3 regions of the Pseudomonas svalbardensis genome follow, and region 1 is predicted to be linked to each of the others. Evidence: predicted binding sites of a transcription regulator. Region 1 holds the regulator's gene; each other region holds the start of a gene.

Region 1 (10,752 bases):
GCGGCTTGGCCGGGGTCACGGTCTTCGGTCGCTCGTCGCCGATCGGGATCGGCTTGAGGGCGCGGTCGGAATCGGTAAACACCCCGATCAACGCTTCGGAAATGACCTTGTACTTGCCTTCGTTGATCGAAGAGATCGAGTACATCACCACGAAGAAAGCGAACAGCAACGTAATGAAGTCGGCGTATGAAACCAGCCAACGCTCATGGTTTACATGTTCTTCAGGTTGCCGACGACGAGCCATAGTCCATTACCCCCATCAATCCATGAAGCCCTGAAGCTTCAACTCAATAGAGCGAGGGTTTTCACCTTCGGCGATCGACAGAATGCCTTCCAACAACATTTCGCGATAACGCGACTGCCGCAAAGCGACGGACTTGAGTTTGGCGGCAATCGGCAGCAGCACCAGGTTGGCACTGGCCACGCCGTAGATGGTCGCGACGAAGGCCACGGCAATGCCGCTACCCAGTTGCGATGGATCGGCCAGGTTGCCCATCACGTGGATCAGGCCCATCACCGCACCGATGATGCCGATGGTCGGCGCGTAGCCGCCCATGCTTTCGAAGACTTTGGCGGCTTCGATGTCGCGGCTTTCCTGAGTGTAGAAATCCACTTCCAGGATGCTGCGAATCGCTTCCGGCTCGGCGCCGTCCACCAGCAGTTGCAGACCTTTGCGCGAGTAGTTGTCAGGTTCGGCGTCGGCCACCCCTTCCAGACCCAGCAGGCCTTCCTTGCGTGCGGTCAGGCTCCAGTTGACGACGCGATCGACGCCACCGGCGAGGTCGATGCGTGGAGGGAACAGGATCCAGGCCAGTATCTGCATGGAGCGCTTGAAGGCGCTCATCGGTGACTGCAGCAGCGCCGCACCGACGGTTCCGCCGATAACGATCAACGCCGCCGGGCCGTTGGCCAAGGCGCCGAGGTGGCCGCCTTCAAGGTAGTTGCCGCCAATGATGGCGACGAACGCCATGATGATCCCGATGAGGCTTAAAACATCCATCAAATACAAGCCTCGACCAGATGCTTGCCGATATCGTCCAGCCCGTACACCGCGTCGGCGAGTTCGGCTTTGACGATGGCCATCGGCATGCCGTAGATCACGCAGCTGGCTTCATCCTGAGCCCAGATCGAGCTGCCGCCCTGCTTGAGCAGACGCGCGCCTTCGCGACCATCGGCGCCCATGCCGGTCAATACGACCGCCAAAACTTTGTCACCGTAAGACTTGGCCGCGGAACCAAAGGTGATGTCCACGCACGGCTTGTAGTTCAGACGTTCGTCGCCCGGGAGGATCTTCACCGCGCCACGGCCGTCGATCATCATTTGCTTGCCACCCGGCGCCAGCAGCGCCAGGCCCGGACGCAGGATGTCGCCATCCTCGGCTTCCTTGACGCTGATGCGGCAGAGCTTGTCCAGACGCTCGGCAAAGGCCTTGGTAAAGGCAGCTGGCATGTGCTGGATCAATACGATCGGTGCGGGGAAATTGGCCGGCAATTGGGTCAGAACCCGCTGCAGGGCAACCGGGCCGCCAGTGGACGTACCGATGGCGACCAGTTTGTAGGCTTTGCGTTTCGGCGTTGGCGACGACGAGGCTGGCGCGTACGTACGCGCCGGAATCGGAGCCGGTGCCGGACGCGCAGGCGCACTGCTGCCGTAGCTGCTGACGCTGGCAGGTGCAGGCGTCGGGGCGGGTGCGGCGACAGGTGCCGGAGCGCTGTAGGTGTTGGCGCGACGGTTACTGCGCGAGATGCTGAGAATCTTCTCGCACAGCAGTTGCTTGACCTTCTCCGGGTTACGGGAGATGTCTTCGAAATTTTTCGGCAGGAAATCCACCGCGCCAGCGTCCAGCGCGTCGAGGGTTACCCGAGCGCCTTCGTGGGTCAGCGAGGAGAACATCAACACCGGGGTCGGGCAGCGCTGCATGATGTGCCGCACTGCCGTGATGCCATCCATCATCGGCATCTCGTAATCCATGGTGATTACGTCTGGCTTGAGGGCCAGCGCCTGATCAATCGCCTCTTTTCCGTTGGTCGCCGTGCCGACGACCTGGATATTCGGATCCGCTGAAAGAATTTCCGAGACGCGGCGGCGGAAAAACCCCGAATCGTCCACCACCAGGACTTTAACTGCCATAAACACTCCGTTAGACGGAGCGAGGCTCAGTCGCCCCGCTCCACCAGAATCAAATACGCCGTGCGGCGTAACGCTTGAGCATGCTCGGAACATCGAGAATCAGCGCAATGCGGCCGTCACCGGTGATGGTGGCGCCGGACATGCCCGGGGTTCCCTGGAGCATTTTGCCCAATGGCTTGATGACCACTTCTTCCTGGCCCACCAGTTGATCGACGACGAAGCCGATCCGCTGAGTGCCCACCGAAAGGATCACCACATGGCCTTCGCGCTGCTCTTCATGAGCGGCGGAGCTGACCAGCCAGCGTTTGAGGTAGAACAATGGCAGCGCCTTGTCCCGCACGATCACCACTTCCTGGCCGTCCACCACGTTGGTGCGCGACAGGTCGAGGTGGAAGATCTCGTTGACGTTCACCAGCGGGAACGCAAACGCCTGGTTGCCCAGCATGACCATCAGCGTCGGCATGATCGCCAGGGTCAACGGGACCTTGATGACGATCTTCGAGCCCTTGCCCTTGGTCGAATAGATATTGATGGTGCCGTTGAGCTGGGCGATTTTGGTTTTCACCACGTCCATGCCCACGCCGCGTCCGGAGACATCGGAAATTTCGGTCTTGGTCGAGAAACCCGGCGCGAAGATCAGGTTGAAGCAATCGGTTTCGCTGAGGCGATCCGCTGCATCCTTGTCCATCAAGCCTTTCTTCACGGCAATGCCGCGCAGAACATCGGCGTCCATGCCCTTGCCGTCATCGGAAATCGACAGCAGGATGTGGTCGCCTTCCTGTTCAGCGGACAGGATCACCTTGCCGCTGCGAGGCTTGCCCATCGCTTCACGCTCGGCCGGCTCTTCAATACCGTGGTCGACCGAGTTGCGCACCAAGTGGACCAGCGGGTCGGCCAGGGCCTCGACGAGGTTCTTGTCGAGGTCGGTTTCTTCGCCGACCAGTTCCAGGTTGATCTCTTTCTTGAGCTGGCGAGCCAGGTCGCGAACCAGACGCGGGAAGCGCCCGAAGACCTTCTTGATCGGTTGCATCCGGGTCTTCATGACCGCGGTTTGCAGGTCGGCCGTGACCACGTCGAGGTTCGACACGGCCTTGGACATGGCTTCGTCGCCGCTGTTGAGGCCCAGACGGACCAAGCGGTTACGCACCAGTACCAACTCGCCGACCATGTTCATGATTTCGTCGAGACGCGCGGTATCGACCCGCACGGTGGTCTCGGCTTCGCTGGCCGGTTTTTCCGGTGGCGGCGCGGACGGAGCACGAGCCGGAGCCGGGGCAGCAGCAGCGGCAGGCTTCGGCGCTTCGGCTTTAGGCTCGGGCGCTTTGGCAACGGGTTTCGGTGCAACAGCCTTGGCAATGGGCGCCGCAACCGAAGCGCTGGCGCCCGACGCGGTACCGACTTCAGTGAACTTGCCTTTGCCGTGCAATTCGTCGAGCAGCGATTCGAACTCGTGATCGGAGATCAGATCGCCCCCAGCCGCTTTAGCGGTGGGCGCAGCCGGGGCCGGCACCGCAGCAATGGCCGATTCCAGCGCATCAACGGCAAAGTTACCCTTGCCGTGCAGCTGATCGAGCAGTGCTTCGAACTCGTCGTCGGTGATATCGGAGCTGTCGCCTGCCGCTTTCGGGGCAGCCGGTGCGGCTGGCGCCGGGGCCACCGCATCGACGGCGAACTGGCCTTTACCGTGCAGTTGATCGAGCAACGACTCGAACTCGGCATCGGTAATTTCGTCGCTGCCCGCTGCATTGCTGCTCGGCGCCGGCACAGCCGCCGGGGCTTCTGCCTGAGCCTTGACGGCGTTCAGCGAGTCCAGCAGTTGTTCGAATTCGTTATCGGTGATGTCACCCGATTCGCTCTCGGCGGCAGGTTCTTCCACCACCTCGGCGACCGGTGCCGTTTCATCGGCGGTTTGCGGCTCGGCCAGACGGGCCAGAGCTGCCAGCAGTTCAGGCGTGGCAGCCGTGATCGGGGTGCGCTCGCGGACTTCGGTAAACATGCCGTTCACCGCATCCAGCGCTTCGAGAACCACGTCCATCAGTTCCGAGTCGACGCGACGTTCACCCTTGCGCAGGATGTCGAACACGTTCTCGGCGATGTGACAGCACTCCACCAGCTCGTTGAGCTGGAGGAAGCCGGCGCCTCCTTTTACAGTGTGAAAACCGCGAAAAATTGCATTGAGCAAGTCCGCATCATCAGGTCGGCTTTCAAGCTCGACCAGCTGTTCGGACAGTTGCTCTAGAATCTCGCCGGCCTCAACCAGGAAATCCTGAAGGATCTCTTCATCGGCGCCGAAGCTCATGTGTAGGGGTGCTCCTAGAATCCAAGGCTGGAAAGCAAATCGTCTACATCGTCCTGACCGGACACAACGTCTTCTCTTTTATCGGCATGAATCTGCGGACCTTCACCCTGAGAGAGATGTTTTTGCGGATCTTTTTCTGCCAGCATCGCTTCACGGTCATGTTCGATGCCCGCAAAGCGGTCCACCTGACTGGCCATAAGCACGAGCTTGAGCAGGTTGCTTTCAACTTCGGTGACCAATTGGGTCACGCGCTTGATCACCTGACCGGTGAGGTCCTGGTAATCCTGAGCGAGCAGAATGTCGTTGAGGTTGCTCGACACAACGCGATTGTCTTCGCTGCTGCGTGTCAGGAAACCGTCGACTCGCCGGGCCAGCTCGCGGAACTCTTCAGCCCCGACTTCGCGACGCATGAACCGTCCCCAGTCGGTGCTCAAGGCTTGGGCTTCGTTGCTCAGGCCGTTGACCAGCGGCGTGGCGTTTTCCACCAGGTCCATGGTGCGGTTGGCAGCAGCCTCGGTCAGCTTGACCACATACCCCAGACGCTCGGTGGCATCCGTGATCTGCGAGACTTCCTCGGCTTGTGGCATGTGCGGGTCAATCTGGAAATTGACGATCGCGCTATGCAGCTCGCGAGTGAGCTTGCCCACTTCCTGATACAGGCCACGGTCACGGGTCTGATTGAGCTCATGGATCAGTTGCACAGCGTCGCCGAACCTGCCTTTTTCAAGGCTTTCGACCAGTTCGACCGCGTGTTTTTTCAGAGTCGATTCGAAATCGCCCTGTGAAGACTCGTTATGCTCCATAGCTCCCCCGTGGCGCAGTGGCTTCGCACATCAACCGATGCGTTCGAAAATCTTCTCGATTTTTTCTTTTAACGCCTGGGCCGTGAAAGGCTTGACCACATAGCCGTTAACACCGGCTTGGGCTGCCTCGATGATCTGCTCGCGCTTGGCTTCAGCGGTCACCATCAGCACCGGCAGGTGCTTGAGCTTTTCATCGGCACGCACGTGGCGCAGCAGATCGATACCGGTCATGCCAGGCATGTTCCAGTCTGTTACCAGAAAGTCGATGCTGCCGCTGTTGAGAACCGGAATGGCAGTAGTGCCATCGTCGGCCTCGACCGTGTTGGTGAACCCAAGGTCACGCAACAGGTTTTTAATGATCCGCCGCATCGTTGAGAAGTCATCAACGATGAGGATTTTCATGTTCTTGTCCAATTCGACCTCCAAGCAGTCTTAAACGCGCCCAGCACCTGGACGCGCCATTTCAATCAATCCGGCAAAGCACTCAATGACTGTCTGGAGCACAACAGATCGGGACCGGTACGGTTCAACACCCCACCAGCCGCGTTCGCAGTGTCCCCACACTGCCTTCAGCGCGCTCGCCACTCCCCCAAACGCCCCCGCAAACGGGCCGCGCACTGGCTGTGTAACTGGCTGACCCGAGATTCGCTGACCCCCAGGACCTCACCGATTTCCTTGAGATTCAACTCTTCGTCGTAGTACAGCGCCAACACCAGTCGCTCACGCTCCGGCAAATTGGCAATCGCGTCCGCCAGCGCTGCCTGGAAGCGTTCATCTTCCAGATCGCGCGACGGCTCCAGATGAGCACTGGCGCCATCCTCGTGCAGCCCTTCGTGTTCGCCGTCCTGCAACAGATCGTCGAAACTGAATAAGCGGCTGCCCAGGGTGTCGTTCAAAATCCCGTAATAATCGTCGAGACTCAATTGGAGTTCGGCCGCAACCTCGTGATCTTTAGCGTCACGGCCGGTTTTAGCTTCAATCGAGCGAATGGCGTCGCTGACCATCCGGGTATTGCGGTGGACCGAACGTGGCGCCCAGTCCCCCTTGCGTACTTCATCGAGCATCGCGCCACGGATTCGAATGCCCGCGTACGTCTCGAAACTCGCGCCTTTGCTGGCGTCGTATTTGGTCGACACTTCAAGCAGGCCGATCATCCCGGCCTGGATCAGATCTTCCACCTGAACACTGGCTGGCAGACGCGCCAGCAAGTGGTAGGCAATGCGTTTAACCAGTGGCGCGTAACGCTCGATCAGCTCGTACTGCGCGTCACGTGCCGACTTCTTGTAGAGGTTGTAGCCACTGGCTGTCATAGCACGGGTCCTGCCGTTTGTTGCACGAGGCGCTCGACGAAAAACTCCAGGTGCCCACGCGGGTTGGCAGGCAGCGGCCAGGTATCGACCTTCTGTGCAATGGCCTTGAACGCCAGTGAGCACTTGGACCGCGGGAAGGCTTCGTAAACGGCGCGCTGCTTCTGCACAGCCTTGCGCACACTTTCGTCGTAAGGCACCGCGCCGACGTATTGTAAGGCGACGTCAAGGAAGCGATCCGTGACCTTGGTCAACTTGGCGAACAGGTTGCGACCTTCCTGCGGGCTCTGGGCCATGTTGGCCAGGACCCGGAAGCGGTTCATGCCGTAATCGCGGTTCAGCAGTTTGATCAGTGCGTAGGCATCTGTGATCGAGGTCGGTTCGTCGCAGACCACCAGCAAGACTTCTTGCGCTGCGCGAACGAAACTGACGACCGAGTCTCCAATGCCCGCAGCGGTGTCGATCACCAGCACGTCGAGGTTGTCGCCGATATCGCTGAACGCCTGGATCAGGCCGGCGTGTTGGGCCGGGCTCAAATGAACCATGCTCTGTGTGCCGGACGCGGCCGGGACGATGCGAATGCCGCCAGGGCCTTGCAACAGTACGTCGCGCAGCTCGCAGCGGCCTTCGATCACGTCGGCCAAAGTACGTTTGGGTGTCAGTCCCAGCAGGACGTCGACGTTCGCCAGCCCCAGATCGGCGTCCAACAGCATGACGCGCCGGCCGAGCTCAGCTAGAGCCAGGGACAAGTTCACTGACACGTTAGTCTTCCCGACGCCACCTTTGCCGCCGGTCACCGCGATCACCTGTACGGGATGCATGCTGCCCATGAATTTTCTTTACCTTGTCTTACTTAGACGGAGGCCACATTACTGGCTGCGCGTTCACTAACTGAACAATGCATGGCAGACCATCGATGTAGGTACAAAAACTGTTCATTAATACCTCAGCCGACCTGCTTGGTCGGGCTGTGGTAAATATCAGCGAACATGTCAGCCATGGCTTCTTCGCTGGGTTCTTCTTGCATTTGCACGCTGACGGCGCGACTGACCAACTGATGACGACGCGGTAGATGCAAATCATCCGGAATCCGCGGGCCATCGGTCAGGTAGGCCACCGGCAATTCATGACTGATGGCCAGGCTCAACACCTCGCCCAGACTTGCCGTTTCATCCAGTTTAGTCAGGATGCAGCCAGCGAGCCCACAACGCTTGTAACTGTGATAAGCGGCCGTTAGAACCTGTTTCTGGCTGGTGGTTGCCAACACCAGATAATTTTTTGATTTGATGCCACGACCAGCCAGGCTTTCGAGCTGCATGCGCAGTGCCGGATCGCTGGCCTGAAGGCCCGCGGTATCGATCAGCACCACGCGTTTGCGCAGCAAGGGCTCCAGCGCCTGCACCAGCGATTGGCCCGGATCGACATGCGTCACCGACACATTGAGGATCCGGCCCAACGTCTTGAGTTGTTCCTGAGCACCAATACGGTAGCTGTCCATGCTGACCAGCGCGATATTCTGCGCGCCGTACTTGAGCACGTAACGGGCCGCGAGTTTGGCCAGGGTGGTGGTCTTGCCCATGCCGGCGGGGCCGACCATGGCAATCACGCCGCCCTCTTCCAAAGGCTCGACTTCCGGTGTGGCGATCATCCGCGCCAGGTGTGCCAGCAACATGCGCCAGGCCTGACGAGGTTCTTCAATATCGGTAATCAGCGCCAGCAAATCACGCGACAACGGGCCGGACAGACCGATGCGTTGCAGGCGACGCCAAAGATTGGCCTGGGCCGGACGGCTGCCTTGCAGCTGATTCCAGGCCAGGGAGCCGAGTTGCACTTCCATCAGTTCGCGCAGGCTGTTGAGTTCGAAACGCATCGAGTCGAACGCCCGTGGGTCGACGCCACCGGAGGCAGGTGCCGCAGCCGGTGCAGGACGACGGGGTTCGGTGTAGGTTGGCTCGATCAGCGGCTCGGCGGCGGTCAGTGGCAGGCCGGCGAACAATTGGCGATTGGTGGACTTATCGCTCTCGCCATCGCTGCGCAGGCTCAGTTCGGCCTGGGCGGTGACGATCCGCGATTGGGTCTTGCGCAGCTCGTCTTCGAGTTCCATGTTCGGAACGCGCGGGGCCAGCGCCGACAACTTGTAATCCAGGGCAGCCGTCAGCTCGACACCACCGGCGATCCGGCGGTTGCCAATGATGGCGGCATCACCGCCCAGCTCATCACGAACCAGTTTCATGGCCTGACGCATATCGGCGGCGAAAAAACGCTTAACTTGCATAAACCACTACCTCAGCCGTTGGGCCCTACTGTCGCAACGATGGTCACTTGCTTGTTGTCAGGAATTTCCTGGTAAGCCAACACATGCAAACCCGGGACTGCCAATCGGCCGAATCGCGACAGCATCGCGCGAACCGGACCGGCTACCAACAGAATCACCGGTTGACCTTGCATTTCCTGACGCTGCGCCGCATCGATCAACGAGCGTTGCAGTTTCTCAGCCATGCTTGGCTCCAGCAGAACACCCTCTTCCGAGCCTTGTCCTGCCTTCTGAAGACTATTGAGCAATATTTGTTCCAACCTTGGCTCCAGGGTGATCACTGGCAGCTCGGAGTCAGTGCCTACAATGCTTTGGACGATTGCGCGGGATACGCCAACGCGAACCGCGGCCACCAGCGCGGCAGTATCTTGACTCTTGCTGGCATTGTTTGCGATGGCTTCGGCAATGCTGCGAATGTCCCGTACTGGCACCTGCTCGGCCAGCAACGCCTGCAATACTTTGAGCAGCTGCGACAGAGACACCACACCCGGCACCAGCTCTTCGGCCAGTTTTGGCGAGCTTTTGGCCAACAATTGCATGAGCTGCTGCACTTCTTCGTGACCGATCAACTCGCTCGAGTGTTTGTACAGAATCTGGTTCAAGTGGGTTGCCACTACCGTACTGGCATCGACCACGGTGTAACCGAGGGATTGCGCCTGGGCACGCTGGCTGACTTCGATCCAGACCGCCTCCAGACCGAAAGCCGGATCTTTGGCGGTAATGCCGCTGAGCGTACCGTAGACCTGCCCCGGGTTGATCGCCAGTTCGCGGTCCGGGTAAATCTCCGCTTCAGCCAGGATCACCCCCATCAGGGTCAGGCGGTAGGCGCTCGGCGCCAGGTCGAGGTTGTCACGGATATGCACGGTCGGCATCAGGAAGCCCAGATCCTGGGACAGCTTCTTGCGCACACCCTTGATCCGCGCCAGCAACTGACCACCCTGATTGCGGTCCACCAGCGGAATCAGCCGGTAGCCGACTTCCAGGCCGATCATGTCGATCGGAGTGACGTCATCCCAGCCAAGCTCCTTGGTTTCCTGAGCGCGAGCCGGCGATGGCAGCAGTTCCTGTTGACGCTTGACCTCCTGCAAAGCTTGAACCTTGACCACGTTCTGCTTCTTCCAGAACAGGTACGCGCCGCCGGCCGCCAGGGCCGCCATGCTGAGAAAGGAGAAGTGTGGCATGCCGGGCACCAGGCCCATGACCGCCATAATACCCGCCGCCACTGCCAACGCTTTCGGCGAGGCGAACATCTGGCGATTGATCTGTTTGCCCATGTCTTCCGAGCCGGACGCACGAGTCACCATGATCGCTGCGGCAGTCGACAACAGCAGTGATGGCAATTGCGCCACCAAACCGTCACCGATGGTCAACAAGGCGTACACCCGACCGGCATCGCCGAAGGTCATGCCGTGCTGGAAGATACCGACCGCCATGCCGCCGATCAGGTTGATGAACAGAATCAGCAGGCCGGCAATGGCGTCACCGCGAACGAACTTGCTGGCACCGTCCATGGAACCGTAGAACTCCGCCTCTTGGGCGACTTCCGAACGACGGGCCTTGGCCTGAGCCTGATCGATCAGACCAGCGTTGAGGTCGGCGTCGATCGCCATTTGTTTACCGGGCATCGCATCGAGGGTGAAACGCGCACTCACCTCGGAAATCCGCCCGGCACCCTTGGTCACCACGACGAAGTTGATGATCATCAAAATCGCGAAGACGACGATACCGACCACGTAGTTACCGCCGATCACCACCTCGCCGAAGGCCTGGATCACCTTACCGGCGGAGGCGTGACCGTCCTGACCGTGGAGCATCACCACCCGCGTGGAGGCCACGTTCAACGCCAGCCGCAGTAGCGTCGCCACCAGTAGAATGGTCGGAAACACCGCGAAATCCAGC
Region 2 (10,752 bases), 2.1 Mb from region 1:
CCGGGATGAACCGGGCGCATACCATTCTTAGTCATATTCACCTCAGTGATAATCGACGATTTCAACACTTTCCGGTCGCTGCGAAACAGGTACTCGGTCTCAGAACATTTAAAGCTAACGATCATAATTTAAAGCTTAACGTTATGCATTAATCTTGAGCGTATAACCTGAACTCACAAATGCAAACGTGCTGTTTTGACTTTTGGCCTCCCTTTCAAAAATCTAGGAAAAGGACTACCTGCGCCCTTTAGAAGGTCTTCAAAACCAAGCTGACTCCTACAAAAAAAACCTCCAATTCCCATTGCCTCACAAGTAAGCACATCTCTTAAACTGATTGGCTCGAACACTCATCCAGGCACGCGAGGTGTCTATGAAAAGCAAAAAGCAAAAAGCGAAGCCGTTAATGATCGCTGAGTATCATGCCGAGGCGCTCCGTTTAGCCGGAAACGTTTCTGCCAGCCAACATCGCTTTTTTTAAAGTGGCTGCAACGTATGGCAAAGAACTTGAACCTGATGGCTTGCTTGCAGGTGCACGAGTCTGACTAGGCTTCCCGAAAAAACCGCCCGAGTGGCGGTTTTTTTGTGCCTTGCGATTGGCCTGCTTTGTACTCGCAACATCCAGTGAAAGTTTGCCGCCTAAACCACCCCACCAGAATTTCCACCGCCAACTACCCTTCAAAAAACCCGCAGGAAGCGGTCCTCGCCAGCTCAAGGAACGACCATGTCCCTCTCCATCGTCCACAGCCGCGCCCAGATTGGCGTGGATGCGCCTGCCGTCACCGTCGAAGTCCATCTGGCCAACGGTTTGCCGTCGCTGACGATGGTCGGTTTGCCTGAAGCCGCCGTGAAGGAAAGCAAGGATCGAGTGCGCAGTGCGATCATCAATTCAGGCCTGCAGTTTCCGGCGCGCCGCATCACCTTGAATCTCGCGCCCGCCGATCTACCGAAGGACGGCGGGCGATTCGATCTGGCGATTGCCTTGGGGATTCTCTCGGCCAGCGTGCAAGTGCCGACATTGACGCTGGATGACGTGGAGTGTTTGGGGGAGTTGGCACTGTCAGGGGCGGTGCGGGCGGTTCGGGGTGTATTGCCGGCGGCGCTGGCGGCGCGCAAGGCCGGGCGCACGCTGGTGGTGCCGCGAGCGAATGCCGAGGAGGCCTGCCTGGCTTCGGGGTTAAAAGTGATTGCGGTGGATCATTTGCTGGAAGCGGTCGCGCATTTCAATGGCCACACGCCCATCGCCCCCTACGCTTCCAATGGCTTGCTCTACGCCAGCAAACCCTACCCCGATTTGAATGAAGTGCAGGGACAACTCGCGGCCAAGCGCGCGTTGCTGATTGCGGCGGCAGGGGCTCATAACTTGCTGTTCAGCGGCCCGCCGGGGACGGGGAAAACGTTGTTGGCGAGTCGTCTGCCGGGGCTGTTACCGCCATTGGCCGAGAGTGAAGCGCTGGAAGTCGCGGCGATTCAATCCGTCGCCAGTTGTGTGCCGTTGAGTCATTGGCCACAGCGCCCCTTCCGACAGCCACACCACTCCGCTTCAGGCCCGGCACTGGTGGGCGGTGGCTCGAAACCGCAACCTGGCGAAATCACCCTCGCCCACCATGGTGTGTTGTTCCTCGATGAGCTCCCGGAATTCGATCGCAAGGTGTTGGAGGTGTTAAGGGAACCGCTGGAATCCGGCCACATCGTGATATCCCGCGCCAAGGATCGAGTGAGGTTTCCGGCCCGCTTTCAATTAGTGGCCGCAATGAACCCGTGCCCCTGTGGATATCTTGGCGAGCCCAGCGGTAAATGCAGTTGTACACCGGACATGGTCCAGCGTTACCGCAACAAACTGTCGGGGCCGCTGCTGGACCGCATCGATCTGCACCTGACGGTTGCTCGCGAAGCCACGGCGCTGAATCCTGCGTTAAAACCCGGCGACGATACTGCCACCGCCGCCGGGTTGGTCGCCGATGCACGAGAACGGCAACAAAAACGCCAGGGCTGCGCCAATGCATTCCTCGATTTGCCGGGCCTGCGCAGACACTGCAAGTTATCCACAGTTGACGAAACCTGGCTGGAAACGGCGTGTGAACGGCTGACCTTGTCCCTTCGAGCGGCCCATCGACTGCTCAAGGTTGCTCGCACCTTGGCGGACCTTGAGCAAACCGATGAGATCAAACGCGAGCATTTGGCGGAAGCCTTGCAATATAGGCCGACGAGTCTTTAGGTAGTTTTGTAAGCGTCTTTTCCGAATTCCTTCATTTTGTAAGCGTTTTTTTAATGAAACATGCATTTCTAACCGTTTTTTTGCACGAGTAAGCGAATTTATGTCCAACATCGGCTATGTCTGGCTCTCTCGCGAACACCGGATAACGCCTGTACAACCATTTCCCGTCAGCAGCGAGATAGGTACACGCCGGTCAAGCCAGAGAGACCCAAGTTAGGAGAACGCATCGCACGTGCCGTTGAGGAAGCTTTCAGCGATTTGAAGTAAACGGACGGGACATCAGCCCTTGGTGAGGTCAACCAATGGCGTCTGCCGCACTTCTGTCTCCCGACCACCCTGAATCTCGCTCACCCGCTTCAACGCCTTATCCACAGCCGCCTTATCCGCTAACAAGCTGTAGCTGATCCGGAACTGCTTCTGTTCCTTCGGCCCAATTGTCGGCACCAGGTTCAGTGGCCGCTGATACCGGCGGTTGTAGGAAAAACTCGTCCCCGGTTCCAGCCCCGTGACATAGCCCTGCCCTTGGGTGTCCGTGTTTTTCCACAGGGAGAACACCGGCAACTGCTGAGTATTGAAACCCACCGAAACCCCGAGGCTGCCGGCCTTGTTATGCAGCACGGTCAGCGTATCGCCCTTGGCGTCGGCATACGGCACGACGTTGTAAACCGTCTCGTCGTAGTCCTTGGTCGGCGCACGGTAGGTTTGCCAGTCCGGCAGATCCCCTTTGGCCTTGTCATTGAACGGCGAGACCTGTTTCACCGGTGCGGCGAATCGGGCGCCCTGTTCCAGGAATGGGGTGCTGAAGTTGCTGTGGTACAGCGCCTGGTATTCCTTTGGATAATCGCCGTTGTTGGTGAGGGTGTCGTTGAGGGCGAACGCTACGCTGCCAGGCTCGGTGACCAGCTCAGTCATCACCGAGAAGTCGACTTTCTTGAACGCCTGCTCTTTCAGCTCGCCGCGCAGGCTGATGGTGTAAGGCGCTTTTTCATCGATGTGCAACGTGACTTTGCTGGCCGGAATGTTGGCGGCGCGACCGTGGAGCGTCAGCAGTTCACCGTTGTCCATGCCGGGGTGACCGACCCACTCATAGCCGCAGCGGGCGACTAGCTCGTTAAAGCCCTCGAGCCAGCCCAGCCCGCCGCGGCCGTTGAGTTCGATGAAGGACGGATTGACCACGTCCTTGACCGGCGAATCCCAACCCATGCGCACATTACCGACCGACGCCTGCAGGACGTTCATCCCACGGGTCGGCACCACCGAGAGTTTCATGTTGCCGTTATCGATGTCGATGATGCTGACACCCTCCTGCCGACCACCGTGCAAGGTGCGCAGGGTGACCGAGAAGGGTTTGTCGGTTTTGATGCCGAGCTGCTGACTGGTGATCTGCCAGTTCTGGGCCGCTTTGTCGGTGTCGAGCAACACGTAATCCCAAGCCATGGCGTGGGAGGTAGCCGACAATGCGCCGAGAGCGATAATGAGTTTGAGCGGAGTCATGACAGGAGCCTTTCTTGGAGTTGTGTCGTTTTTATAGACTTGCTGAAACGATTCATCAAGCTTAAAAACAACACAACTCAGCTCATGGCAGAGAAAGAATGCGGCGGTGCCTCAACGGAACCGGTCAACCTCATGCCGTAAATCCGCCGCCAGCTTCTCCAGCTCTTTGGCGGTGATCGCCAGATTGGACACCACTTCACGCTGCTCACTGTTCGCCAGAGCAATGCTTTGCAGGTTGCTGCTGAGCAAGGTTGCGGTACTGCTCTGTTCTTGAGTGGCGGTGGTGATCGCCGCGAATTGCTGACCGGCCGAGCGGCTTTGCTCATCGATCCGCGCCAAGGCCGAAGCCACGTTGGCGTTGCGCGACAGGCCTTCCTGCATCAACAGGTTACCCTGCTCCATAGTGCTGATGGCGTTACCGGTTTCTTGCTGAATGCTTTGGATCATGCCGGAAATTTCGTTGGTCGCTTCGCGAGTGCGTGAGGCCAGGTTACGAACTTCATCGGCCACGACGGCAAAACCACGCCCCTGCTCACCGGCACGAGCGGCTTCGATGGCGGCGTTGAGCGCTAGCAGGTTGGTTTGATCGGCAATCGAGGTAATCACACCGACAATGCCGCCGATTTCCTGGGAGCGCTGACCCAAGGTATTGATCACCGTCGCCGTGCTGTTCAGCGCGCCAGCGATTTGCTCCAGGGACGTGGACGCTTCGTCCATCGACGTACGACCGATCTGGGTTTGCTGTGCGTTTTCTTGAGCTAGACGCTGAGTGCTGCCCATGTTGTCGGCAATGTTCAGGGAGGTGGCGCTGAACTCTTCCACGGCGCCGGCCATGCTAGTGATTTCGCCCGACTGCTGCTCCATCCCTTCATAGGCGCCGCCGGAAAGACCGGACAAGGCCTGGGCGCGGCTGTTGACCTCTTGCGAAGCTTTGCGGATGTGCTCAACCATGGTCGACAAAGCTTGGCTCATCTGGTTGAAAGCGCGGGCCAGCTGACCGATCTCATCGTTGCTCGACACGTTCAGCCGCACGCTCAAATCACCGGCCCCCAAGGCTTCAGCCTGACGCACCAGATCACCCAGCGGCGCGAGTTTGCTGCGCAGCAACCAGACCGCCGAACCCACAGCGATCAACATCGCCAACAGACTGCCAATCGCCAATTGAATACCAACACTCCAGGTCACGGCACGGATTTCAGCTTTCGGCATGCTCGCCACGACCGACCATGGGCCGCCTTCAAACGGTACGGCAATGCTGTAGAAATCTTCGGACTTGTCGCTCCAGAACTCGCCCTTGCCCGGCGTTTTCGCCAAACCAACGATGGTCGGAGTCGCCTGATCCAGCGCTTGTACGCCCGCGATCGGCACCAGCCATTTGCTCTGCTCATCCAGCAGCGCCAGGGAACCGGTCTGGCCGATACGGAAGCGCTTGAGGTTGGCAAACTGCGCATTCTGCGCGTCGGTGTAGTCGAATCCTACGAACAGAACAGCAATCACCTTACCGCCGCTGTCACGTACGGGGGTGTACTGAGTCATGTAGGAGCGGTCGAAGAGCAAGGCGCGACCGACATAGCTTTGCCCCGCCATCAAGCGCGCATAGGCCGGATGAGCATGATCCAGCAAGGTGCCGATGGCCCGGTTGCCGTCCTGTTTGCTCAGGGACGTGCTGACCCGAATGAAGTCATCGCCGCTGCGCACAAACACCGTCGCAACGCCGGCGGTCATTTGCTTGAACTCATCCACTTCCTTGAAATTGTTGTTCAGCACTTCGCTGCCCAGGTGCAGGCCCGGCGTCTGCGCGCCCGCTACCGCCACCGGTTCATCCGGGTGCACGCTCAAACCGCCGCTGAAGCGCTTCTCGAACAGACCGCTCAGGCGCTGGGTGCTTTCACGCAACGTGCCGTGAAAGGTGCTCAACTGATCGGCCAGCAACCGGGCTTCACTGGCCAAATGCTCTTCGCGGGTGGCAAGGTTGGCGGTGTCCAGCGAGCGCAGGGCGAACACGGTACTGCCGCTGATGACAATCGCCAGTATCACGGCAAGCGCAAGACCAAGCTGTGAGGCGATCCGGGCACGAGGTTGAGACATGACAGCTCCTGGCCGAGTGACCGGATCATCCTGATCACGACGCACACTCAGCAAAATTTCTAATGGGAATTACGGCGAACCTGCACGAAGGTTCCACCTGCAGATTTTCGGCGGCAAACCTGAATACTTGAGTAATTAGCCGGGGTATGGCTCAAGGCCGCCATTGCGGCGGCTCTATCGATTCAGCTCAAGTGCTGGACATCGGGCAATTCCATTGCTCGGACTTCGCCTTGCAGGAAGTCGCTGAGCCTGCGCAAACGTTCACCTCCGGGGCGTGTTTTCGGCCATACGAGGTAATAATTCTCACCGCTGGCGACGGCCGTCGGCCACGGCAAACTCAAGCGTCCCTGCGCCACATCCTCCGCGACCATCAACAGATCGCCCATGGACACGCCATAACCTCGGGCGGCGGCGATCATGCCCAGTTCCAGCGTGTCGAACACCTGCCCGCCCTTGAGCGACACCTGATCCGCCAGCCCCATGCGCTCCAGCCAACTGCGCCAGTCGCGACGATCCGGTGTCGGGTGCAGCAGTTCGGCATTGGCCAGCCGTGCAACATCCCACGGTTGATCCTGCAGAAGATTCGGCGCGCCGACTGGAATCAGCTCTTCCGGGAACAGGAAACTCGCCTCCCAGTCCGGCGGAAAATGCCCGTTGCTGAGGATGACGGCGCAGTCGAACGGTTCATGGTTGAAGTCCACCGAGTCGACGTCCATCCAGGCGCTGGTCAATTGCACCTCGTTGCCCGGTTGCAGGTGCCGAAAGCGGCTGAGCCGTGCCAGCAGCCAACGCATGGTCAGGGTCGACGGCGCTTTCATGCGCAGGATGTCATCTTCGGCGCGCAACGTATTGCAGGCCCGCTCCAGGGCGGTGAAGCCTTCGCGAATGCCGGGCAGGATCAAGCGCGCCGACTCGGTCAGTTGCAGATTGCGCCCGCTGCGGTGAAACAGCCGACAGGCAAAATGCTCTTCGAGCGTACGAATATGCCGACTGACCGCGCTTTGGGTGATCGATAATTCTTCGGCCGCACGGGTAAACGAGCTGTGCCGCGCCGCCGCTTCGAATGCGCGCAGGGCATACAAGGGAGGAAGACGACGGGACATTCGGAAAGCTCCTATAGCGGGATTCGGTCACCCTAGCAGAAACTCTCCAGCATGAGTTTTAATCATGCAACCCATCCTTTTTATCCCTTTGTGCAAACCCCGTAGAGCGCCGAGAATCGACGCTTTCCTGTCCCTCTTTAATTATCGAGCGTGATGACCATGCAGCATCCAGCACGTACCGAACTCTGGGCCATCCTGCGGCTGGCGGGGCCGTTGATTGCCTCGCAGTTGGCGCACATGCTGATGGTCCTCACCGACACCTTGATGATGGCGCGCCTGAGTCCAGAGGCGCTGGCCGGTGGCGGTCTGGGCGCAGCAACTTACTCGTTCGTGTCGATCTTCTGCATTGGCGTGATCGCCGCGGTCGGCACCCTGGTGGCCATCCGTCAGGGTGCCGGTGACATCGTCGGCGCCGCCAGGCTGACCCAGGCCGGGTTATGGCTGGCGTGGTTGATGGCGCTGGTAGCCGGGCTGCTGCTGTGGAACCTCAAACCGGTGTTGCTGCTGTTTGGCCAGACCGAAACCAACGTCCACGCTGCCGGGCAGTTCCTGTTGATCCTGCCGTTCGCCCTGCCCGGCTACCTGAGCTTCATGGCCCTGCGCGGCTTCACCAGCGCCATCGGCCGGGCTACACCGGTGATGGTCATCAGCCTCGGCGGCACCGTGGCCAACTTCCTGCTCAATTACGCATTGATTACCGGCATGTTCGGTCTGCCGAAACTGGGGTTGATGGGCATCGGGCTGGTTACCGCAGTTGTCGCCAATTGCATGGCGCTGGCGCTGGCCTGGCACATCCGTCGGCATCCGGCCTACGACGCTTATCCCTTGCGTCAGGGACTGTCGCGACCTAACCGTCAGTATCTCAAGGAACTGTGGCGCCTGGGCCTGCCGATTGGTGGCACCTACGCGGTGGAAGTCGGACTGTTTGCGTTCGCCGCGCTGTGCATGGGCACTATGGGCAGTACGCAAATGGGCGCACACCAGATCGCCCTGCAAATCGTCTCGGTAGCGTTCATGGTTCCGGCGGGGATTTCCTATGCGATCACCATGCGCATCGGGCAGCACTACGGCGCAGGGCAGCTACTGAATGCACGGCTGGCCGGACGGGTCGGCATCGCTTTTGGCGCGGCAGCGATGCTTGCCTTCGCCATGGTCTTCTGGTTGCTGCCGAATCAGTTGATCGGTTTGTTCCTGGACCACAACGACCCGGCGTTTCGCGACGTCATCAACCTGGCCGTGAGCCTGTTGGCGGTCGCCGCGTGGTTCGAGCTGTTCGACGGCACGCAAACCATTGCCATGGGTTGCATTCGCGGACTCAAGGATGCCAAGACCACGTTCCTGGTAGGTTTGGGCTGCTATTGGCTGATTGGCGCGCCAGCCGCCTGGTGGATGGCCTTCCATTTGAATTGGGGGCCGACAGGCGTCTGGTGGGGGTTGGCGCTGGGGCTGGCGTGCGCGGCGGTGAGCCTGACGTTGGCGTTTGAGTGGAAGATGAAGCGGATGATTCGGCGGGAGCTTTCGCCACAGCAGCGTTTCGAAGTCCCTCAGCCAGACTGAGATCCCCTGTGGGAGCGAGCCTGCTCACGAAAAGGCCGTGTCAGTTAACATTGATGTCGACTGATACACCGCTTTCGCGAGCAGGCTCGCTCCCACATTTTTTTCCGTGTTTAAACCACGATTTCCAGCGCCCACTGCTGACTGCTTCCAAAGGTCAAGTATTCAACCAGCTCCCCCAGCGGCAATGGCTTGCTGATCAAATATCCCTGCACCTGATCGCAACCAAACCCGCGCAACAGATCCAGTTGCTCCGGCGTTTCTACGCCTTCGGCGACCACTTCAAGATTGAGGTTGTGCGCCAGATTGATCATCGCGTGGACCAGTTTGCGATTCTCTTCGCGCTGTTCCATGCCGCCGACAAAGCTCTTGTCGATCTTCAATAAGGCAATCGGCAGGCTGTTGAGGTGCACGAACGACGAGAAACCGGTGCCGAAGTCGTCGAGGGAGAAGCGCACACCCAGACGCCCCAGGGCATCCATGGTCTGTTTGACCAGATCGCTGCGGCGCATCACCGCGGTTTCAGTCAGTTCGAATTCCAGCCATTGCGCCTCGACACCACGCTCGGCAATCAACCGACTCAACGTAGAGAGTAACTGGCTGTCCTGAAACTGCCGGAACGACAGGTTGATCGCCATGTGCAACGCCGGCAAACCCCGTTCGCGCAACGCTTGCATGTCGCGCAAGGCCCGGGAAATCACCCAGTAACCCAGCGGCACGATCAAACCGCTCTGCTCGGCCAGCGGCACGAATTCGCTGGGTGGCAGCAAGCCGCGCTCGCCATGACGCCAGCGCACCAAGGCTTCGAGGCCGACGATCTGACCGTCCTCGAGGTTCAGGCGTGGCTGGTAATGCAGTTCCAGTTCATCCCGGCGCAACGCCCGGCGCAGCTCGCTTTCGAGGTCGGCCATGCTGCGGGCATTGCGATTGATGCGTTCGTTGAAGATGTGAAAGGTACAGCCCTGAGTGCTTTTGGCTTGTTGCATGGCGATGTGCGCGTGCCACATCAGCGGGTCGGCGCCGGCCTGGGCCCGGGCGTGGGCAATACCGAGGCTGGAACCGATCAACAGGCTTTCGCCGTCGACCCAGTAAGGCTCGGCCAGCGCTTCGGTAATGCGCTCGGCCATCCATTCGGCGCGCTGAGGCGCGCGGCGGGTGTCGATCAGCAGGGCGAACTCATCACTGCCCAGTCGAGCCAGTTGATCGCCGGCCTCAAGCTGGCTTTTCAGCCGCGCGACCACTTGCAGGATCAACCGGTCACCGGCCTGGTGGCCGAGGGCATCGTTGGCGTGACGGAAGTTATCGAGATCGAGGTGACCGAGGGCCAGGCCGCGGCCGTCGTTTTCCGCCAGGCGTGCCGCCAGCAAGGTCTGGAAACCCTGGCGATTGGCGATGCCGGTGAGCGGGTCTTGCTCAGCCAGGCGCTGCAGGGTGTTTTCCAGCACACCACGCTCGCGCACATGCCGCAAGCACCGGCGCAACATGCCGGGATCAAGGTGATCGCGTACCAGCCAGTCGCTCACCCCATCGGGCGGCGCCAGTGGTTCGTGCTCGAGCAGCAATACCGTCGGCAGGCTGCAACGGCCAGGTAGAGGTTGAAGCGCTGGAATCGTCAACAACACCGCGCTGCGGTTGTCATCGAACAGACTGCTGACCGACTCCCAGCTCGGCGCGCTGATCAGCACGGTCGAGCTCCCCATTGGAGCCAGACACTCGCGCAACAACGCTGCCCACGCTGGCTCTTCGGCCAGTAGCAGCAAACGCAAGGGTTCGACAGGCGTAGACAAGCTAGCTCCCTAGACTCTGCAAAGATGGAGGCGGCGGGCATTATGCAGCGCCGGTAACCAATGACCAAATGACCTCGGTTATCAAACGCGGCTTTGTATCCGGAATTACGAACATTAGACGCAAACTCACCGCGCATCCTGCGTGAAAGTATCAAAACCGGCAAATATAGATAGCGTGCTGCGTCACAAGTCGGAGAGAGCAGCACAATTCGCTGAGCCTGTTAAAATGCCGGCCCATTTCGCAAACGACTCCCTGATTTCGTATGTCCCGACTCAATCCCCGGCAGCAAGAAGCCGTGAGCTACGTCGGCGGCCCTCTTTTGGTGCTCGCCGGCGCAGGCTCCGGCAAGACCAGCGTGATCACGCGCAAGATCGCCCACTTGATCCAGAATTGCGGCATCCGCGCCCAGTACATCGTCGCCATGACCTTTACCAACAAGGCCGCGCGGGAGATGAAGGAACGGGTTGGCACCTTGCTCAAGGGCGGCGAAGGCCGCGGCCTGACGGTCTG
Region 3 (10,752 bases), 3.1 Mb from region 1:
CTGGCCACCGAGCTGGATCATGCCGGCTTCGAACGAAATTCGGGTGCGGGTTGACGATTTCTCGAAAATCATCCCGAGCACGCGGTTTTTCAGGGGCTCGAACAGTACGCCGCGGTTACGCAGGTCTTTGAGCTCAACGCCTCGACGGATCACGCTGACCAGCTCTTCGGGCGTGCAATCCATCAGGGAGAGAAAGTGCCTTGCGCTCATCATTGACTACCTTTTTGCAACAGACCGCAGATACTCAAAGCCTTGTTTAACTGAAAAACGGGCGAGACCTGCGGCGTAAGCCGCACGGGGCGACGAAATAGGGGAAGGCGCGATCTTATAATTAAATGTCGCGTCTTACCAATAGGGCTACGGTTTTTAGGGGATTTCAGAGGGGCTACGGGATGACCGCAGTAGCGCTTTTGAAGCCTGTTTCCTGACAGCAGCCCGTCATTTGTACACTGGGGGTGCGGGGCTTTGCAATCAAACGGGGCGGGGAAGGCGTAGCAACGGTCGGTTTCTGACCTGTCATTCGAAACATTTGTACTCAGGATTGAGGGATGTGTCTGGTCTGAAACATTTGCTAATGCAAAGCGGCGGGTTATAACTAACGCACGAACGACGCAGGAAGCCTTCGGAATGGAATCGAAAGAACGACAGTTAATGGAGTTACTCGGCCTCACGGCTCGCTCGCTGACCCACCTCACCGCGTCCATGACCTCGATGTCCTTCGAGTTGATGCGCAGTGAAGACGAAGTGACCAAGGCTGCCGGCCGGCGGATGATTGACCGCATGGCAACCATCAGCACCGGGCTCGACGAGCACTGGCGGCTGATCGGCGAACTCACCGGTGTTCATATCGCTCAAGAGCAGATCGAAACCATCCAGGAGATCCAGTTGCAGGCGCCGCCGAGGCTGCCGCCGAACTGATCCCCAGCGGTCATCGGCTGGCCTGATGGCCGCCGATTCACAAGACGAACGTCGCTGGCGCAGCAGTGGATCAGGCGCCATAGTTTTGTTCCCGCGGCCGATATCGCCCGCCCAGAACAAGACAGAGACTGGCCATGACCAAGACTCTCCATCACCGTGCGTGCCACTTGTGTGAAGCCATCTGCGGCCTGACCATCGAAACCACCGAGGTCGAAGGCGCGGTGCAGATCACTTCGATCAAGGGTGACGCTCAAGATACATTCAGCCGCGGGCACATCTGCCCCAAGGCCGTCGCCCTGCAAGATATTCAGAGTGATCCGGATCGTTTGCGTCAGCCGATGTTACGTGTCGGCAGTGAATGGCAACCCATCCAGTGGGAAGACGCCTTCAACCTTGTAGCCGAACGTCTGGTGGCGATTCAGGAGCGTCACGGACAGAACGCGGTGGCGGTCTATCAAGGCAACCCCAGCGTGCACAACTATGGGCTGATGACCCACAGCAATTACTTTCTCGGCCTGTTGAAAACCCGCAACCGGTTTTCCGCGACCTCAGTCGACCAGTTGCCCCATCACCTGACCAGCCATTTGATGTACGGCCACGGTTTGCTGTTGCCGATCCCGGACATCGATCACACCGATTTCATGCTGATCCTCGGCGGCAATCCGCTGGCCTCCAACGGCAGCATCATGACCGTGCCGGATGTGGAGAAGCGCTTGAAGGCCATTCAGGCGCGCGGCGGCAAAGTGGTGGTGGTCGATCCGCGCCGCAGCGAAACCGCGGCGATTGCCGACCAGCATCTATTCGTGCGCCCCGGTGGCGATGCGGCGTTGTTGTTCGGACTGCTCAATACCTTGTTCGCTGAAGGTCTGACCCGCGACAGTCATTTGCCGGTGGACGGTCTGGATGAGGTGCGTGAGGCGGTCGCGAATTTCACCGCCGAGGACATGAGCCCGCTGTGCGCAGTGCCCGCCGAACAGATCCGCCAACTGGCGCGGGACTTTGCGGCGGCGCCGACAGCGGTCTGTTACGGCCGCATGGGTGTCTCGACCCAGGCGTTCGGCACCTTGTGTCATTGGGTTGTGCAGTTGATCAACCTGGTCACCGGTAATCTCGATCGCGTGGGAGGTGCGTTGTGCACCGAACCGGCGGTGGATTTGGTGGCGTCCACCTCCGGTGGGCATTTCAATCTGTGGCAGAGCCGGGTCTCCGGGCGTCCTGAATACGGTGGAGAACTGCCGGTGTCGGCGCTGGCCGAAGAGATGCTCACCGAAGGGGAAGGGCAGGTCCGCGCGCTGATTACCGTGGCGGGTAATCCGGTGCTGTCGACGCCCAATGGCCGACAACTGGAGCAGGCTCTGGACGGTTTGGAGTTCATGGTCAGCATCGACCTGTACATCAATGAAACCACGCGTTATGCCGACCTGATTCTGCCGTCCACCTCGGCCCTGGAAAACGATCATTACGACACGACTTTCAATATGTTTGCGGTGCGTAACGTCAGTCGGTTCAATCGCGCGATTCTGGCCAAACCTGAAGGTGCGTTGCATGACTGGGAGATTTTCGTGGGGCTGGCCAAGGCGTTTGCTGCGAAGACTGGCAAGGAACTGAAACCGACGATCCCGCCAGCGCAGATGATCGACCGTGGCTTGCGGATGGGGCTGTATGGCGACGCTTCGGAGCACAAGCTATCGCTGGCGACGTTGTTTGATCACCCTCACGGTGTCGATCTTGGGGCATTGAAATCCAATCTGGCTCCACGTCTGAAAACAGCTGATCAGCGAGTCCAGGCAGCGCCTGCCGCGATCCTTGCTGACCTCGTGCGCTTTGCGGCATTGAAAGCGCCGGCCGTTGATGAGTTGCTGATGATTGGCCGCCGTCATGTGCGCAGCAACAACTCGTGGATGCACAACTATCACCGCCTGGTGAAGGGTAAACCGCGCCATCAATTGCTGATGCACCCGGATGACCTGGCCAGCCGTGGGCTCAACGACGGACAGCGAGTGCGGGTCAGTTCGCGGGTCGGTGTGATTGAAGTTGAAGTGCTCGGCAGTCTGGATATGATGAAAGGCGTGGTCAGCCTTCCGCACGGTTGGGGCCATGCGCGGCCGGGTGTGCAGATGACCATTGCCAGTGGTCAGCCGGGTTCCAGCGCCAATGACTTGACCGACGAGTGTCAGCTCGATGAGTTGTCGGGCAATGCGGCGTTGAACGGTGTGCCAGTGACCGTGTCGGCGGCTTGATCAAGTCTGTCGGGGAGACCGAGCAGGGTGCTCGGGTTTCCGTTACAATGCGCCACCGTGCCGACCCCTGAGTCGGAAAGTTCAGCCGAGGTGCTCCATGGATATCATCGAAACGATTAAAGAGCAGATTGCTAACAACACCATTCTGCTTTACATGAAAGGCTCGCCGAATGCCCCGCAGTGCGGCTTCTCTGCGAAAGCCGCGCAGGCCGTGATGGCGTGTGGTGAAAAATTTGCTTACGTGGACATCCTGCAGAACCCGGAAATCCGCGCCAACCTGCCAAAATACGCCAACTGGCCAACCTTCCCGCAACTGTGGGTTGGCGGTGAGCTGGTCGGCGGTAGCGACATCATGACCGAGATGGCTGCAGACGGTTCGCTGCAAACCACCATCAAGGCTGCTGTCGAAGCTGCTGCTGCCAACAAGACCGAAGCCTGATTGGTATCTGTAGGAGCAAAGCTTGCTCGCGATGCAGGCGCCGCGGTTTAGCAAGAACACCGCGTCATCGTTCATCGCTGGCAAGCCATGCTCCTACAGGGTCATTAAAAAAGCCCCGCCTCTTTAAAAGAGCGCGGGGCTTTTTATTGTCTCGGGTTTAGCGGGCGCTAACTTACTCTTCGCCCATCTGCGATTGCAGATAGTTCTCAAGACCGACTTTATCGATCAGGCCCAGTTGGGTTTCCAGCCAGTCGATATGTTCTTCTTCGGATTCAAGAATATCTTCAAGCAGTTCACGGCTACCAAAGTCGCCAACGGTTTCGCAATGAGCGATGGCCACTTTGAGATCCGCATGACCGGTGCGTTCGATACGCAGGTCGCACTCAATCATTTCCTGGGTGTGTTCGCCGATCTGCAGCTTACCCAGGTCCTGGACGTTCGGCAGGCCTTCAAGGAACAGGATGCGCTTGATCAGCTTGTCCGCGTGCTTCATCTCGTCGATGGATTCGTGGTATTCGTGCTTGCCGAGCTTGTTCAGGCCCCAATCTTCGTACATGCGTGCATGCAGGAAGTATTGATTGATCGCGACCAGCTCATTGGCAAGGATCTTGTTGAGATGCTGGATGACTGTAACGTCGCCTTTCATGATGGGGTCCTGCCCTAAGTAACTGTCTATAAGGCAGAGTTTGAGCCGCGTAATTAAGAGTGTCAAACCTAAGTTATTGAAACTTAAGTGAAAATTAATCGGAATAAGAATGTTTGTGTTCCGCGTCTAGATCGTAAGCGGTTGATTTTCAGACATAAAAAAACCGGACATCAAGTCCGGTTCTTTGAAATACGTTATTTACGCGGCAGTAAATTCTACAGGGAAGGGAATCGCGGCCTGGGCCGATTGCAATTTGGTCAGGGTTTCGCGGACCACTTCCTTGGCAAGGCAGGCACATTTGCCGCATTGGCTAGCTACGCCGGTGGCCTGACGGACTTCCTTATAGCTGCAGCAACCTTCATAGATCGCTTCGCGGATTTGACCGTCGGTGACGCCAGTGCAGAGGCAAACATACATAAGTGAAAACCGTCGCTGGTTGTGACTCAATTGCGATGGATCTTAATGTTAACGAGAATGATTGTCAAAGTGGTTTCTGAAAGCTTTGATCAGGGCTGACGAACGGTTTCCTCTCGGCATCGATCACGACGAAAACCCGTCAACTGCATTTCCCCTGACAAAAAAACCGTTAAGGACAGGCCAAAAACGCAGTGTATGATGGCCGGTCCTTATGAAGCGGGTTCGTGTCACAGGGCTGTCGCCTGAAGGTGGCAGGCTGGCGCAAACCCGGAACTTCACGTTTTTACACCAGGAGATATCCAATGAGCGTACTCGTAGGCAAACAAGCCCCAGACTTCACCGTACCGGCCGTACTCGGCAATGGCGAAATCGTAGACAGCTTCACCCTGTCGTCGGCCATCAAAGGCAAATACGGCCTGGTGTTCTTCTACCCACTGGACTTCACCTTCGTTTGCCCGTCCGAGCTGATCGCTCTGGACAACCGTATGTCTGACTTCAAGGCACGCAACGTTGAAGTGATCGCCGTTTCGATCGACTCGCACTTCACCCACAACGCCTGGCGCAACACCCCGGTCAACAATGGTGGTATCGGCGAAGTTCGCTACACCATGGCTGCCGACCTGAAGCACGAAATCGCCAAGGCCTACGACGTTGAGTCCGAAGGCGGCGTGGCTTTCCGTGGCGCGTTCCTGATCGACGACAAAGGCGTTGTCCGTTCGCAGATCATCAACGACCTGCCGCTGGGTCGTAACATTGAAGAGCTGATCCGTCTGGTCGACGCTCTGCAATTCCACGAAGAGCACGGCGAAGTTTGCCCTGCCAACTGGAAAAAAGGCGACAAAGGCATGACCGCTTCGACCGAAGGCGTCGCGGCTTACCTGACCGAGAACGCTGCTGCGCTGTAAGGCACGTTTGAGGCATAAAAAAACCGGCCGTTGAGGCTAATGCCGATCAGTTAAGCCCTCTCGCTTGACCTTTGGCCGCAAGAAATCAAAATCCGATGCCTGTACTGGCATCGGATTTTTTTATGCGTCTCGCTCGGGCCCTGGAACTGACCCACAATATCGCCTCCACCCCTAACTCAATCGAGGGACTGGATTCTTTACTCGATCCATCTTTGGTCGAGCAGGCACTTGAACAGGCCGGCGTGGCGACCCTGCGCAAGCGGCGTTTGCCACTGGAAATGATGCTCTGGTGCGTGATATCCATGGCCTTCTTTCGCCGCATGTCGGCGTGGGATGTGGTCAGCCGCATGAACATCATGCTGCCGGGCCAACGTCCATTGGTGGCACCCAGCGCTGTGGTTCAAGCCCGTCAGAGATTGGGCTGCGAGGCTGTACGACAAGTCTTCCATCTGACTCAGAAAAGTTGGCATGAGACCGTGGATCACCCAACTTGGGCAGGCTTGCGTTTGCTGGGGGTCGACGGCGTCGTCTGGCGAACACCCGATACACCCGAAAATCGGGCGCGCTACGATTCCGCCAGCAACCAGCATGGCGACACCGGTTTCCCCCAGGTGCGCATGGTCTGCCAAATGGAGTTGACCAGCCACATGCTGATCGGCAGCGCGTTGGATGGCTATCGCAGCAACGAAATGAAACTGGCGGAGCAACTGATCGAAACCACGCCCGATCACTCGCTGACGCTGTTCGATCGCGGTTTTTACTCCTTGGGTTTGCTGCATCAGTGGCAGCAAGCAGGCATCGAGCGGCATTGGCTGATGCCTCTGCGCAAAGGTGCGCAGTACGAAGTGATTCAGCGCTTGGGGCGCCAGGACGCTGTGGTCTCGTTGAGCACTTCGCCGCAGGCCCGCACGCAATGGCCGGGGCTGCCGGAGCGCCTGACCGCGCGATTGCTGAGCAAAACCGTCAAGGGCAAGGTTTGTCAGATCCTGACGTCGATGGCCGATCCGCTACGCTTCCCGTCCGACGAAATCGTCGACCTGTACAGCCAGCGATGGGAGATCGAATTAGGGTTTCGCGAGATGAAACAGACGCTGCTCAACAGCAGCTATACATTGCGTAGCAAGACGCCCGAGATGATCGAGCAGGAACTGTGGGGTGTGTTGCTGGGCTACAACCTGCTGCGCTACCAGATGGTGGAAATGAGCCGCCACTGTCCAGGTATTTACCCGTGCGAAATGAGCTTTGCCGCGTGTACTTGGGCAATTTTAGGGTTTATCAACAGCGTTTCGGCCGACCGTTCCGGGAACATCCCCAAATATCTGGCCGAGCTGCACGCCTCTGCCCCGCATTATGTTCTGCCGCATCGACGGGAAGAGCGCATTTATCCCCGCGCCATAAGGCTCAAATCACCGAAATATCCGATCAGAAAGAAAAATGCCAGTCAGCTTAACTGACTGGCATTAGCCGTTGAGGCCGGTTTTTTTATGGGCGGGATAAACCCAACGATCAGTCGTTGTAGTCTTCCCAGCCGCCCATTTGTTTCCAGCGATTGACGATGCCGCAAAACAGCTCGGCCGTCTTCTCGGTGTCGTAGCGAGCCGAGTGGGCCTCACGGCCGTCGAAGTCGATGTCGGCTGCCGAACAGGCCTTGGCCAGTACGGTTTGGCCGTAAGCCAGACCGGCCAGGGTCGCGGTATCGAAGCTCGAGAACGGATGAAACGGATTGCGCTTCATATCCAGGCGTGCGACAGCGGCGTTGAGGAAACCCAGATCGAAGCTGCTGTTGTGCCCGACCAGAATCGCCCGTTTGCAACCGTTGGCTTTCAGAGCCTTGCGGATGCCGCGGAAGATGTCGGTCAGCGCTGCTTCTTCACTCACTGCCATGCGCAGCGGGTGATCGAGTTTGATCCCGGTAAATTCCAGAGCGGCCGCTTCGATGTTCGCGCCTTCAAAAGGCTCTACGCGAAAGAAGTAGGTGTGGTCGGGGTACACAAACCCTTTTTCGTCCATGCCAATGGTGGTTGCGGCAATTTCCAGCAAGGCGTCAGTGGCAGAGTTGAAACCACCGGTTTCAACGTCGACAACGACTGGCAGGTATCCACGGAAGCGCTCAGCCATCGGGTGGCGCGAACCAGCTCCGCCGCCTTGACCGTCCTGTTCGTCGTCGAAATGGTCTTCACTCACGCGTGTTCCTCCAGCAGGCGCCAGCGCAGTTTTTCACCGGCGCGCAGCGGGATTACGGTCAGCTCGCCAAATGGCAGGCTGGTTGGGGCGGTCCACTCTTCGCGGACCAGGGTAATGCGATCGGTGTTCACCGGCAGGCCGTAGAAACGAGGGCCGTTCAGGCTGGCGAAGGCTTCGAGCTTATCCAGCGCGTTGCGCTGTTCGAAGGCTTCGGCATACATCTCGATCGCTGCATAAGCGGTGTAGCAGCCGGCACAGCCGCAAGCGGCTTCTTTGGCGTGCTGGGCATGGGGCGCCGAGTCGGTGCCGAGGAAGAACTTGTCGCTGCCGCTGGTGGCGGCGTCGAGCAGGGCTTCCTGATGGGTGTTGCGCTTGAGGATCGGCAGGCAATAGAAGTGCGGCCGAATCCCGCCCACCAGCATGTGGTTGCGGTTGTACAGCAGGTGATGCGCGGTGATGGTCGCGCCAACATTGGCCGAAGCCTCGTTGACGAACTGCACGGCGTCGGCGGTAGTGATGTGTTCGAACACCACTTTGAGGCTCGGGAAGCGCTCGACCACACGACGCATGTGCTCATCGATAAAGAATTTTTCGCGATCGAACACGTCGACATCGCCACGGGTGACTTCACCGTGAACCAGCAAGGGCATCCCGACTTCGGCCATGGCCTCAAGTGCAGGGAAAATCTTGTCGATGCTGGTGACACCAGAGTCCGAGTTGGTGGTCGCGCCGGCCGGGTACAGCTTGGCGGCGTGAATGAAGCCGCTGGCCTTGGCCTCGCGAATTTCTTCGGGCTGGGTGCGGTCGGTCAGGTACAGCACCATCAACGGTTCGAAGCGGCTGCCAGCCGGGCGTGCAGCGAGAATCCGCTGGCGATAGCCGTCGGCTTCAGCGGTGTTACGCACCGGAGGTACCAGGTTGGGCATGATGATGGCGCGACCAAAGGTGCGCGCGACATCCGCGACTGTATTGGGCAACACAGCACCATCGCGAAGATGAATATGCCAGTCGTCGGGACGCAGCAGGGTCAGGCGGTCGGACATGAGGGGATTCCAGGCGGGTCAAACTGAGGGGAATGCTACCGGAAAAGACTCTTCCAGGCACTCGCTATCAAGTTTTGCAGGAAGCTTCCGATATCCAACAGGTATGCCGTAAACATCTGTGTGTCGGTCTTTTTGTTGTAGAAGCCAGTGGAGCCTCCCGTGCGCCAGCGTTATTTAGCCTTGCTCAGCGTGTTTGCCAGCCTTCCTGCGATGGCGCTCACTTTCCAGACCCGTCTGGAGAGCATCGAGTGGACGGTCGAAGGAGACAAGTTCGAGTGCCGCCTGACTCAGCCGATCAGCGATTTCGGTTCGGGCGAGTTCGTGCGTCGCGCTGGCGAGCAAGCGACGTTTCGTCTGAAGGCCTATAACTCGATGATCGGCGGCGGTTCGGCCACCTTGCTGGCGGCGGCTGCACCCTGGCAGCCGGGGCGTGGCGACATCAACCTCGGTTCTGTACGAATCGGCAGCGGCAATGTGTTGTTTAACAGTTCGCAAGTTCAGGCTGGCCGCTTGATCAGTGGCCTGATGGACGGCCGCAGTCCGGTCGTTCGACATTACTCGGGCGATGGCCGGGTGTCGGAAGTGCGCCTGTTGCCGGTCAAGTTCAGCAAGGCCTTCAACGACTACCAGAGCTGCGTGGCGAAGCTGCTGCCGAAGAATTTCGAGCAGGTTAAACAATCGCAGATCGGCTTCCCCGGTGAAGGCATCGATCTCGACGCGCAGGCCAAGGCGCAATTACAAGTGATGCTGGAGTTCATGAAGGCTGATCCGACGGTCAACCACGTCGAGCTCGATGGCCACTCGGACAACAGCGGCAACCGCCTGACCAATCGTGACCTGTCGCGGCGTCGGGCCCTGGCAGTCATGGAGTTCTTCAAGGCCAACGGCATTCAGGAATCGCAGATCACCGTGCGCTTTCACGGCGAGCGTTATCCATTGGCGCCCAATACCAATTCCGCCAACCGGGCGAAGAACCGTCGGGTCAATGTGCACCTCGCGCGCGTTACGCCCACCGAAAAGTCGGCCCCTCAGGCCACCGCATCGGCGAGCGCTGCATCGACCTCCTGAACCCGCTGTAATCGTCGCTCACTCGACATAATCTGTCGCTTCGTCGTCATAAGCTGTCGCGCCTCTGTAAATTATCCTGCATGACCGGTAGACTTGACTGCTTTCCGTAGAACCCCGTGGAGTGATGGCATGGCGGACGTAAACAAGGTCGTTCTGGCGTATTCCGGCGGCCTGGACACTTCGGTGATCCTCAAGTGGCTGCAGGATACTTATAACTGTGAAGTCGTGACCTTCACCGCTGACCTGGGTCAGGGCGAAGAGGTCGAACCTGCACGCGCCAAGGCACAGGCCATGGGCGTGAAAGAGATCTACATCGACGACTTGCGCGAAGAATTCGTGCGCGATTTCGTTTTCCCGATGTTCCGCGCCAACACCGTTTACGAAGGCGAGTACCTGCTGGGTACTTCCATCGCTCGTCCGTTGATCGCCAAGCGCTTGATCGAAATCGCCAACGAAACCGGAGCTGACGCCATTTCCCACGGCGCCACCGGCAAGGGCAACGACCAGGTTCGTTTCGAGCTGGGCGCCTACGCCTTGAAGCCAGGCGTGAAAGTGATTGCTCCGTGGCGCGAATGGGACCTGCTCTCCCGTGAAAAGCTGATGGATTATGCTGAAAAGCACAACATCCCGATCGAGCGTCATGGCAAGAAAAAATCCCCGTACTCGATGGATGCCAACCTGCTGCACATCTCCTATGAAGGCGGCGTGCTGGAAGACACCTGGACCGAGCACGAAGAAGACATGTGGAAATGGACCGTCTCCCCGGAGAAGGCTCCTGACAAAGCTCAATACCTGGAACTGACCTACCGCAACGGCGATATCGTCGCACTGGACGGCGTCGAAATGACCCCGGCTACCGTGCTGGCGACCCTGAACCGTATCGGTGGCGAAC

The links. The regulator FliA, encoded in region 1, starts transcription of late flagellar genes. The targets are predictions, from matches to a motif close to CTAAAGTTTNNNNNNNNNNNGCCGNTAA.
Positions count from the first base shown of each region.
Region 2: a site for FliA is predicted at 5,902-5,929, ahead of QFX16_RS28285 (methyl-accepting chemotaxis protein). Genes of this name have one in related genera too.
Region 3: a site for FliA is predicted at 8,859-8,886, ahead of QFX16_RS23390 (flagellar protein MotY). Genes of this name have one in related genera too.

Region 1 covers NZ_CP125619.1:1,857,460-1,868,211, reverse strand. The annotation lists gene motD (flagellar motor protein MotD) at 1-244, opposite strand, end outside; gene QFX16_RS08515 (flagellar motor protein) at 260-1,000, opposite strand; gene QFX16_RS08510 (protein-glutamate methylesterase/protein-glutamine glutaminase) at 1,000-2,130, opposite strand; gene QFX16_RS08505 (chemotaxis protein CheA) at 2,180-4,429, opposite strand; gene QFX16_RS08500 (protein phosphatase CheZ) at 4,444-5,232, opposite strand; gene QFX16_RS08495 (chemotaxis response regulator CheY) at 5,263-5,634, opposite strand; gene fliA (RNA polymerase sigma factor FliA) at 5,802-6,542, opposite strand; gene fleN (flagellar synthesis regulator FleN) at 6,539-7,369, opposite strand; gene flhF (flagellar biosynthesis GTPase FlhF) at 7,486-8,814, opposite strand; gene flhA (flagellar biosynthesis protein FlhA) at 8,826-10,752, opposite strand, start outside.
Region 2 covers NZ_CP125619.1:6,094,784-6,105,535, forward strand. The annotation lists gene QFX16_RS28270 (HigA family addiction module antitoxin) at 1-35, opposite strand, end outside; gene QFX16_RS28275 (YifB family Mg chelatase-like AAA ATPase) at 722-2,215, shown strand; gene QFX16_RS28280 (aldose 1-epimerase family protein) at 2,495-3,709, opposite strand; gene QFX16_RS28285 (methyl-accepting chemotaxis protein) at 3,821-5,797, opposite strand; gene QFX16_RS28290 (LysR substrate-binding domain-containing protein) at 5,980-6,900, opposite strand; gene QFX16_RS28295 (NorM family multidrug efflux MATE transporter) at 7,060-8,457, shown strand; gene QFX16_RS28300 (putative bifunctional diguanylate cyclase/phosphodiesterase) at 8,568-10,241, opposite strand; gene rep (DNA helicase Rep) at 10,505-10,752, shown strand, end outside.
Region 3 covers NZ_CP125619.1:5,070,016-5,080,767, reverse strand. The annotation lists gene argF (ornithine carbamoyltransferase) at 1-210, opposite strand, end outside; gene plzR (PlzR type 4 pili assembly inhibitor) at 628-918, shown strand; gene QFX16_RS23430 (molybdopterin oxidoreductase family protein) at 1,053-3,158, shown strand; gene grxD (Grx4 family monothiol glutaredoxin) at 3,256-3,597, shown strand; gene bfr (bacterioferritin) at 3,770-4,243, opposite strand; gene QFX16_RS23415 (bacterioferritin-associated ferredoxin) at 4,442-4,660, opposite strand; gene QFX16_RS23410 (peroxiredoxin) at 4,963-5,565, shown strand; gene QFX16_RS23405 (IS4 family transposase) at 5,688-7,019, shown strand; gene rnt (ribonuclease T) at 7,072-7,749, opposite strand; gene pyrC (dihydroorotase) at 7,746-8,792, opposite strand; gene QFX16_RS23390 (flagellar protein MotY) at 8,952-9,860, shown strand; gene QFX16_RS23385 (argininosuccinate synthase) at 9,990-10,752, shown strand, end outside.